2 regions of the Exiguobacterium sp. s26 genome follow, and region 2 is predicted to be linked to the other one. Evidence: riboswitches for the same ligand, from Rfam matches in the RefSeq annotation. Region 2 holds a riboswitch; the other holds the start of a gene.
The links. A riboswitch is a leader RNA that binds a small molecule or an ion and turns the genes downstream of it on or off. The one in region 2 is predicted to bind S-adenosylmethionine.
Positions count from the first base shown of each region.

Region 1: linked by a shared signal. The riboswitch ahead of KNP82_RS06470 (MetQ/NlpA family ABC transporter substrate-binding protein) and the one ahead of metK (methionine adenosyltransferase) in region 2 are both predicted to bind S-adenosylmethionine.

Region 1 covers NZ_JACSLS010000003.1:327,716-332,137, forward strand. The annotation lists gene KNP82_RS06460 (aminotransferase class I/II-fold pyridoxal phosphate-dependent enzyme) at 1-633, shown strand, start outside; gene KNP82_RS06465 (iron-containing alcohol dehydrogenase family protein) at 630-1,646, shown strand; SAM riboswitch class I at 1,687-1,791, shown strand; gene KNP82_RS06470 (MetQ/NlpA family ABC transporter substrate-binding protein) at 1,864-2,685, shown strand; gene KNP82_RS06475 (methionine ABC transporter ATP-binding protein) at 2,695-3,729, shown strand; gene KNP82_RS06480 (methionine ABC transporter permease) at 3,701-4,363, shown strand; gene KNP82_RS06485 (Spx/MgsR family RNA polymerase-binding regulatory protein) at 4,391-4,422, opposite strand, start outside.
Region 2 covers NZ_JACSLS010000001.1:390,086-394,507, forward strand. The annotation lists gene pckA (phosphoenolpyruvate carboxykinase (ATP)) at 1-1,124, opposite strand, end outside; SAM riboswitch class I at 1,440-1,559, shown strand; gene metK (methionine adenosyltransferase) at 1,692-2,900, shown strand; gene KNP82_RS01950 (hypothetical protein) at 2,940-3,437, opposite strand; gene KNP82_RS01955 (GNAT family N-acetyltransferase) at 3,602-4,072, shown strand; gene KNP82_RS01960 (alpha/beta fold hydrolase) at 4,162-4,422, shown strand, end outside.

The DNA of each region.
Region 1 (4,422 bases), on a different contig from region 2:
TCACCCGCTTTCTTTGACGATACCGTCCGTTTCGCCCGGGAGCGGGACTTGATGGTCGTCCACGATTTCGCATATGGCAGCATCGGATTCGATGGCCATGTCCCGCCTAGCTTTCTGCAGGCGGAAGGGGCGAAAAAAGTCGGCATCGAGGTATATACGATGTCGAAAGCGTTCAACATGTCCGGTTGGCGCGTCGCCTTTGCTGTCGGGAACGCGGACATCATCGAGGCGATCAACACGTATCAGGACCACGTCCACGTCAGCGTGTTCTCGGCCATCCAGGCGGCGGCTGTCGCTGCGCTCGAGGCGCCCCGTACCATTCGCGATGACTTGGCACGACTGTACGAGGCACGGCGTGATCGCCTGATCGACGGGTTGAACCGGGCCGGCTGGGCCGTCGAACCGCCGGAAGGCTCGTTCTTCGTCTGGGCGAAAGTGCCTGAGGGTGATGCCAAGTCGTTCTCGCGGAAACTGCTGCATGAAGCCGGTGTCGCCGTCACCCCGGGCTATTTCTTCGGTTCGGAAGGGAACGGATACGTCCGCTTCGGCCTCGTCTCACCGGAACCGAAGATTGACGAGGCCGTCGAACGAATCGAGCGGTTGTTTGCCGCCTATGAGGAGGTGCGCGCATGATTCGTCAGGCCGTCCTTGAATATGACCACGCCGATGACGCGCTCGACCGTCTTGATGACTTAGTCGACGGCCGCCGTGCCCACGTCCTGCACGGTCAGAAAGGGTATGACGTCGTCCGAGCCATCTTTCCGGCCATCGCGGACTATCCGGCAACAAGGTTCAGCGGGGAGTGCACGGACTCGGAAGTCAAACGGCTCAAACCGTTGGACGCCGACGTGTTAATCGCCGTCGGAGGTGGCAAGCTCGTCGATACGGCCAAACTCGTCGCCTATCAACGGAACGTCCCGCTCATCGTCGTCCCAACGCTCGCCTCGAACTGTGCGGCGTTCACACCGCTCAGCGTCGTCTATCAGGAGGACGGGAGCTACGACCGCTACGACATGTTCCGCGTCGTCATCGAACGGGTCATCGTTGACTCACGGGTCATCTCGCGCTCACCATATGAATACTTTCGGGCAGGTGTCATCGACACGGTCGCGAAGTTTTACGAGGCCCGTTATTTGAGTGGTGACAGCTCAGCTGACGCCGGCGTCAACACCGGACTCGTCTTGGCCGAGCAGTGCGGGCGTCTCGTCGAACTTGAATTGAGCGAGCACGCTTTTGAGTCGTATAGTGACGACGTCCGCTTCGCGGTCGATCACGTGCTCGCCATCGGCGGCGCCGTCGGTGGATTTGGTGACGCCGGGACACGCGTCGCCGTGGGCCATGCGGTCCATAATGCGCTCAGCCGCTTCGAGTCGACCCACTCATTCTTGCACGGAGACAAGGTCGGCTTCGGCCTGATCATCCAAGAGCGCTTGCGGCGCTCGGCCGATGCTCCGTATTTGGAAGCTTGGTTGAAACGGTTCGGTGCCCCGACGACGCTCGAGACGCTCGGGGTCGGATTTGAGCATATCCCGGTCCTCGTCGACTCCGTCATGACGGAGACCGAGCTGCAACAGTTGCCGGAACCGCTCGATAAAGACTTTTTGAAAATAATTTTTGAAAATTTACAATTATCTATTTACAATTAAAAGAATTAAAAGTAAGATGATAACAACTTAATAGACCGATTGCTTATCAAGAGTGGTGGAGGGACTGGCCCTGTGAAACCCAGCAACCAGATCGTAATGATCATGGTGCTAATTCCAACAGACGAAATCGTCTGGGAGATGAGCGTGTCCGACTTTGACTTGTCGTGCCCGCCACTCTGAATGAGTAGCGGGCTTTCATTTTGGAGGAGGAAAACAAATGAACATCAAACAGAAAACAGTACTTGCAGGAACATCACTACTCGCCGCCATCGCGCTCTCAGCATGCGGACAATCGGACGCGAGCGAGGCGCTCAGCACGGAGTCGCTCACGATCGGCGTCACGGGCGGGCCGCACCAACAGATCGCCGAGAAAGTGAAAGAACTCGCGGCCGAAGACGGCCTCGAACTCGATATCAAAGTGTTCAACGACTATAATACGCCGAACACGGCGCTCGCCGAGGGTAGCCTCGACGTGAACAGTTATCAGACGCTCTCATTCCTAGAACTGCAAAAGTCCGATAAAGGCTATAAAATCGACGACGTGTTCAAGACCGTCGCTTTCCCGATGGGTCTCTACTCAGAGAAATTGACCGACATCGAGGACTTGAAAGAAGGTGACAAGGTCGCCGTCCCGAACGACCCGGCGAACGAGCTACGCGCGCTCCGTCTCTATGAGACAGCGGGACTCATCACGCTCAAAGAAGGATTGACAGACAAGGCGACAAAACGTGACATCGCCGAGAACCCGCTCAACCTTGAATTCATCGAACTCGAGGCGTCGCAGCTCCCGACCCAGCTCCCGGAAGTCGCACTCGCTGCCATCAACACGAACTTCGCGATGGGTGCCGGCCTGTCGATCAACGAGGACGCCTTGTTCCATGAAGACACGGTCGACAACCCGTATCCGAACTACGTCGTCGTCCGTACCGACAACAAGGATGACGAAGTCGTCGCGACGCTCAAATCGTATTATCACTCGGACGAGGTCCGGACGTTCATCGAAGAGACGTTCGACGGCTCAATCGTCCCGGCGTTTTAAGGAGGGCCTATGATCGCACTTAAAGGAATCACGAAGACGTTCACGGTAAATAAAGGTGCTGTCACCGCACTCGACGACGTCTCGCTCACCATCGAGAAAGGCGAGATCTTCGGCATCATCGGCCGAAGCGGGGCAGGAAAGAGCACGCTCATCCGCATGATCAACCTGCTCGAACGCCCGACGTCGGGCCAGGTCGAAATCGAAGGACAGGACGTCACGAAGCTCGACAAACGAGGGCTCTCGAAGCTACGTCATCGCATCGGGATGATCTTCCAACATTACAACCTGCTCAAGACGGCGACCGTCGAAGAGAACGTCGCCATCCCGCTCCGTCTCGAAGGACTCGATAAGCGGATAATCCGCGAACGCGTCGACAAGTACCTCGACATCGTCGGATTGACGGATCATCGGAAACATTATCCGGAGCAACTTTCGGGCGGACAGAAGCAACGTGTCGCCATCGCCCGCGCCCTCGCACATGAGCCGGACATCCTGCTCAGCGACGAGGCGACGAGCGCGCTCGACCCGGAGACGACCGAGTCGATTCTCGACCTGCTTCTCGACATCAATCGCGAGCTCGGGCTGACGATTTTCTTGATCACCCACGAGATGGAAGTCATCGAGCGCATCTGCGACCGGGTCGCGGTCATCGAGGCCGGCCGGATCATCGAAGAAGGGGACGTGCTCGACGTGTTCTCGGACCCGCAGCATGCGACGACGCGCAAGTTCTTGAAGACGAACCTCGATGTCCCGAAAGAGGTCGTCGAAGAATTGAGCACGCACGGGACGCTCGTCAACTTGTCGTTCATCGGCCATCAAAGTGAACAGGCCGTGCTCGCCCAATTGACGAAACGGTTCGGCTTGCTGCCGAATATCATCGGGGGCGGCATCAAAAAGCTTAAAGGCGGTCTCGTCGGTAATCTACTCGTCCATTTGGACGGCGATGAGGGCCAGACCGACCAAGCCGTCCGCTTCTTAGAAGCGAGTGGTGTGAAAGTGAAGGAGGTGACGAACCATGCTTCAGTTTTGGGAAAATTGGGGTGACTTGATTTGGACGGGGACGATTCAGACTCTCACGATGACCGGCATCGCGCTCGTCATCTCGACGTTGATCGGACTGCCGCTCGGGACGCTACTCGTCTTGACGCGACCGCACGGGCGGCTCGCCAACCGTTATTTCTACGGCATCTTGTCGAGTGTCATCAACGTCGTCCGTTCGATCCCATTCATCATTCTCTTATTCTTCATCCTCCCGTTCACCCGTTTCATCATGGGAACAACGATCGGCGTCCAAGGCGTGCTGTTGCCGCTCATCGTGTTCACGGCGCCGTATATCGCGCGGCTCATGGAGTCGGCGCTGCTCGAGGTCGACCGCGGGGTCGTCGAGGCGTATGAAGCGATGGGCATCTCGACCCGGAAAATCATCTGGTACGTGTTGATCCGGGAGGCCCGCTCTTCAATCGTGCTCGGTTTGACGATTGCGACGATCGGTTTGATCGGGGCGACCGCGATGGCAGGACTCGTCGGGGCCGGTGGACTCGGCGATATCGCCTATCAATACGGGCATCTCCGATTCGAGCCGGAGGTCATGTACGTGACCATCTTCGTCTTGATTCTACTCGTCCAATCGATTCAATCGTTCGGAAACCGCTTGGCGGCCCGACTCAAGAAGGCATAAGAAAAGAGCTCTGCTTCGGCAGGGCTCTTACTTGTTATCGAGCAATCGTTTCAATTCGG
Region 2 (4,422 bases):
TCCGTGCCGGCGAGTTTTGACGTATACCCTGACAAGAAGTGGTACATCGCCTGCTCTTTCGTCAATTTGCTGATTGGAGGCAATACCCCGTATGCATCGGCCGTCAAGAAGACGATCGTGTTCGGATGACCGGCCCGTGACGGAAGCATCGCGTTATCGATGAATTGAATCGGATAGGCGGCCCGTGTGTTCTCGGTGAGCGAGATATTCTTATAATCCGGTGCCCGGTTCTCGTCTAAGACGACGTTCTCAATCAATGAGCCGAAACGGATGGCATCGTAGATTTCCGGCTCGTTCTCGCGCGACAAATTGATCGTCTTCGCGTAGCAACCGCCCTCGATATTGAAGACGCCGTCGGGTGACCAACCGTGCTCGTCATCCCCAATCAAATGGCGTTCCGGGTCGGCCGACAGTGTCGTCTTCCCAGTTCCCGATAGACCGAAGAAAAGGGCCGTCTCGCCGGCGTCCGATACGTTCGCCGAGCAGTGCATCGATAACACATGTTGTTCCGGCAACAAGAAGTTCATGACCGAGAAAATCGATTTTTTAATCTCACCGCCGTATTCTGTTCCCCCGATCAGAATGGTCCGCTTGGCGAATGAGACGAGAATGAACGTTTCGGAGTTCGTCCCGTCGATGACTGGATCGGCCTTATAACTCGGTGCATAGATGACCGTGAAGGGCTCGAAGGCACCTTTCGTCGGCCATTCACGCAAGAACAACTGTTTGGCGAACAAATTGTGCCACGCGTATTCCGTGATGGCACGGACCGGGAGCGTATAGTGCTCGTCTGCCCCCGCAGAAGCCTCGAGATAATAGAGCTTGTCTTTCGTTTCGAGGTGCGTCAACACTTTGTCGAGTAGCGCGGTGAACTTCTCTTCCGCGATCGGTTGGTTGACTGGACCCCAGTCTACTAAATGATTGCTGACTTCATCTTGCACGACGAATTTGTCTTTCGGTGACCGTCCTGTGAATTTCCCGGTACTGACCGATAAAGCCCCGTCTTTCGTCAGTACGCCCTCACCGTTGCGAATGGCTTCTTCCACCAGTTCTGGAACCGTCAAGTTCCGCATCATGTCGGCACCTTTAATTAATTCTTCGATTTTCAGGAGCGTTGTCGCCATCCTGAATCCCACCTTTCCCCTAAATAGATGTGGATGAAATCCGCATACTTCCGCGTTTAATCAGTATGACGTTTTTATTATATGTGACATACTAATCAAAAACAAGCATTTTTTACCCTTTAAAGTAAGCGCTTTCTTACATTGTCATTCTAACATATTCTGTACCAGGTCATAGTACAAAAACCAAAACGGACAAAAAAATGTTTGATATTTCACAAACATAACTATTTGACCGTTTGTGAAAAGTTTGACGAATTCGGTCGATACGCTTGACAGAACGGGGTGTCATTTATATGATGGTCTTCGTAACGGATACTCTTATTCTGAGCGGTGGAGGGAACAAGGCCCTACGAAGCCCAGCAACCGTCCGATTTTTCATTGTTATTCGGAAAAGGTGCTATCCTGAAGCGAAGCGTAAGCTTCGAACGATAAGAGGGTAAGGAAGAACGATTCAACCTTTCCCATTTGAACATGGCGAGAGGTTTTTTTCATTACCGTCCCAAAGCAACGCGTAAGGGGAACGAGTACCGTCCACACATCACCCTTTATTATAGGAGGTTTTTCGAAATGGCAAACTTGAACCGTCGACTTTTCACTTCGGAGTCCGTCACGGAAGGACATCCGGATAAAATTTGTGACCAAATCTCAGATGCGATTTTGGATGCAATTTTAGCTGAAGATCCAAACGCCCGCGTTGCGGCTGAGACGTCTGTCACAACAGGTCTCGTGCTCGTAGCAGGTGAAATCACAACATCAACTTACGTGGATATCCCGAAAGTTGTTCGTGAAACTGTTCGTGAGATCGGCTACACACGTGCGAAATATGGTTTCGATGCAGAGACTTGTGCTGTCCTCACATCGATCGATGAGCAATCGGTAGACATCGCGCAAGGTGTTGACCAAGCGCTCGAAGCTCGTGAAGGACAAATGACTGAAGAAGAAATCGATGCGATCGGTGCTGGTGACCAAGGTCTCATGTTCGGTTACGCAACAAAAGAGACGCCGGAACTCATGCCGCTCCCGATTTCACTCGCTCACAAATTGTCACGTCGTTTGGCAGAAGTTCGTAAGAACGGCACGCTCGCTTACCTTCGCCCAGACGGTAAGACACAAGTGACAGTCGAATACGACGAAGCGAACAACCCAGTTCGCATCGACACAATCGTCATCTCGACACAACACGCGGAAGACATCACGCTCGAGCAAATCCAAGCTGATTTGAAAGAGCACGTCATCGATGCAGTCATCCCGGCTGAACTCATCGACGCGGACACGAAATACTTCATCAACCCGACTGGCCGCTTCGTAATCGGTGGACCACAAGGGGATGCAGGCCTCACAGGACGTAAAATCATCGTCGATACGTACGGTGGATACGCTCGTCACGGCGGCGGCGCGTTCTCAGGTAAAGATCCTACCAAAGTTGACCGTTCAGCAGCGTATGCAGCTCGTTACGTGGCGAAAAACCTCGTTGCAGCGGGACTTGCTGACAAAGCAGAAGTTCAACTTGCTTACGCAATCGGTGTTGCTCACCCGGTATCGATCGCGGTTGATACGTTCGGCACAGGCAAATTGAGCGAGACTGAGCTCGTCGAACTCATTCGTGAGAACTTCGACCTCCGTCCGGCCGGCATCATCAAGATGCTCGACCTTCGTCGCCCAATCTACAAGCAGACAGCAGCTTACGGCCACTTCGGTCGTACAGACGTTGAACTCCCATGGGAGCAAACGGACAAAGCGGCAGTGCTCGAAGAAGGCGCGAAACGTTTCGCATAAGCATAGAAAAACGACCTTTCACTCGAAAGGTCGTTTTTTTTAGGCTTGCGGCTTGTCTTCAGTTGTTGAGTTCTCTTTGCCAAGTGCTGTATCTTTCGCTTCGACGACTTTCTCGCCGATCGATTGTAAATCCGATTTCGCTTCTTGCGCCGTCCCGACGACTTTGTTCACGTCTTGTTTGACCGTGTCGACTTCACCGGCGACTTTTTCATAGACGTTTTGCACGTCGGTCGCGACGTCTTGAATGACCTCGCTCGCTGCTTTCACTTGACCGATGACTTGTGACGCCGTTCCGGCCGGGTCTTGCTTGACCGTATCGACGAGACCGCCGACCGATGACTTCGCGCTCGAGAACGATTGTTTCGTGTTCTCACGGTTTGACGTACTAAGTAAGGCGAGTAGGCCGCCGACGAGGGCGCCGAGGAGCATCCCAGTCACGACTGTGATTTTTGGACCTCCTGTGTTCGTTTGTTCAAACTGACGGTTCGGATGATTGGCTTGCTCGACTTGTGGATCGTGTTGTAGTTTCGGTTCCATGGTAACACTCCTTTTTGTAAGTTGGCATTGATACTCTTATACCCGACACAAAATGGAAAATAACGTTTTCCTTCATTTCGACATCAAAAAGTAATGAACGGGCAGGATATTTTTTTGCCGATGGGGAATGTTACTACTAGATTGGCCAAAAGGGGGATGCCGTTATGAAGATTCGAGAAGCCGTGCCAGAAGATGCCGCCACCATCCGCGACATTGCGCTCGCGACGGTCAGTGAACGAGACGAGGTTCGTTCGAAAGTAATGGAACGCGCCTATCAACAAGAAGAGATCGTCCGCGCCATCAGTTCAAGCGAGGAAGCGAAAGAGCAGTTGTTCATTGTCGGTGAGGCCGAAGGCGACGTCATCGGCTTCTATCACGCCATCGACCGCGGGGACACATGGGAAGTACTCCGTCTCTATCTTCATCCGGCTCATCACCGCCAAGGCCTAGGGACGGCACTGTTGTCGCATCTACGGGAACGGAAAGTCCAACCGATCGAGCTGTACGTCGAAAGCTCGAACGAGCAAGCCATCGCTTTTTTGAGTCATGAGGCGTTCATCGAACTGAATAGAATCCAAGAAGAAGTATACGATCAACCGATGGAACTGATTCATTTACGGTACGACCCGCGCTAAGACCCTAGACGGATTTTCAACCAAACATCAGTCTCGGCTGATGTTTTTTGTTAGTATAAAGATATGTGATAACAAAATGAGGTGACAGCATGGCTTATGAAGAAGAATCACGAAAAGGGGTCATCGTGATCGTGTATCCGCTCCAGTTCACGTCGCGTTTGAGTGAGGCGTTTTTAGGACGGTTGCGGGACGAGTATGAAGTCCTCGTCGTGACCGGCCAGACGGTCGGTTTGACGGCGGAAGACCATAAATTGTTAATCAAGAACACGTTACGTGAGGCGAGTCAGTACAAGCTGCCGATTCACGTCATCGCGTTCAGTCTCGGGGCGTTGTTGACGAACCGCTTGCTC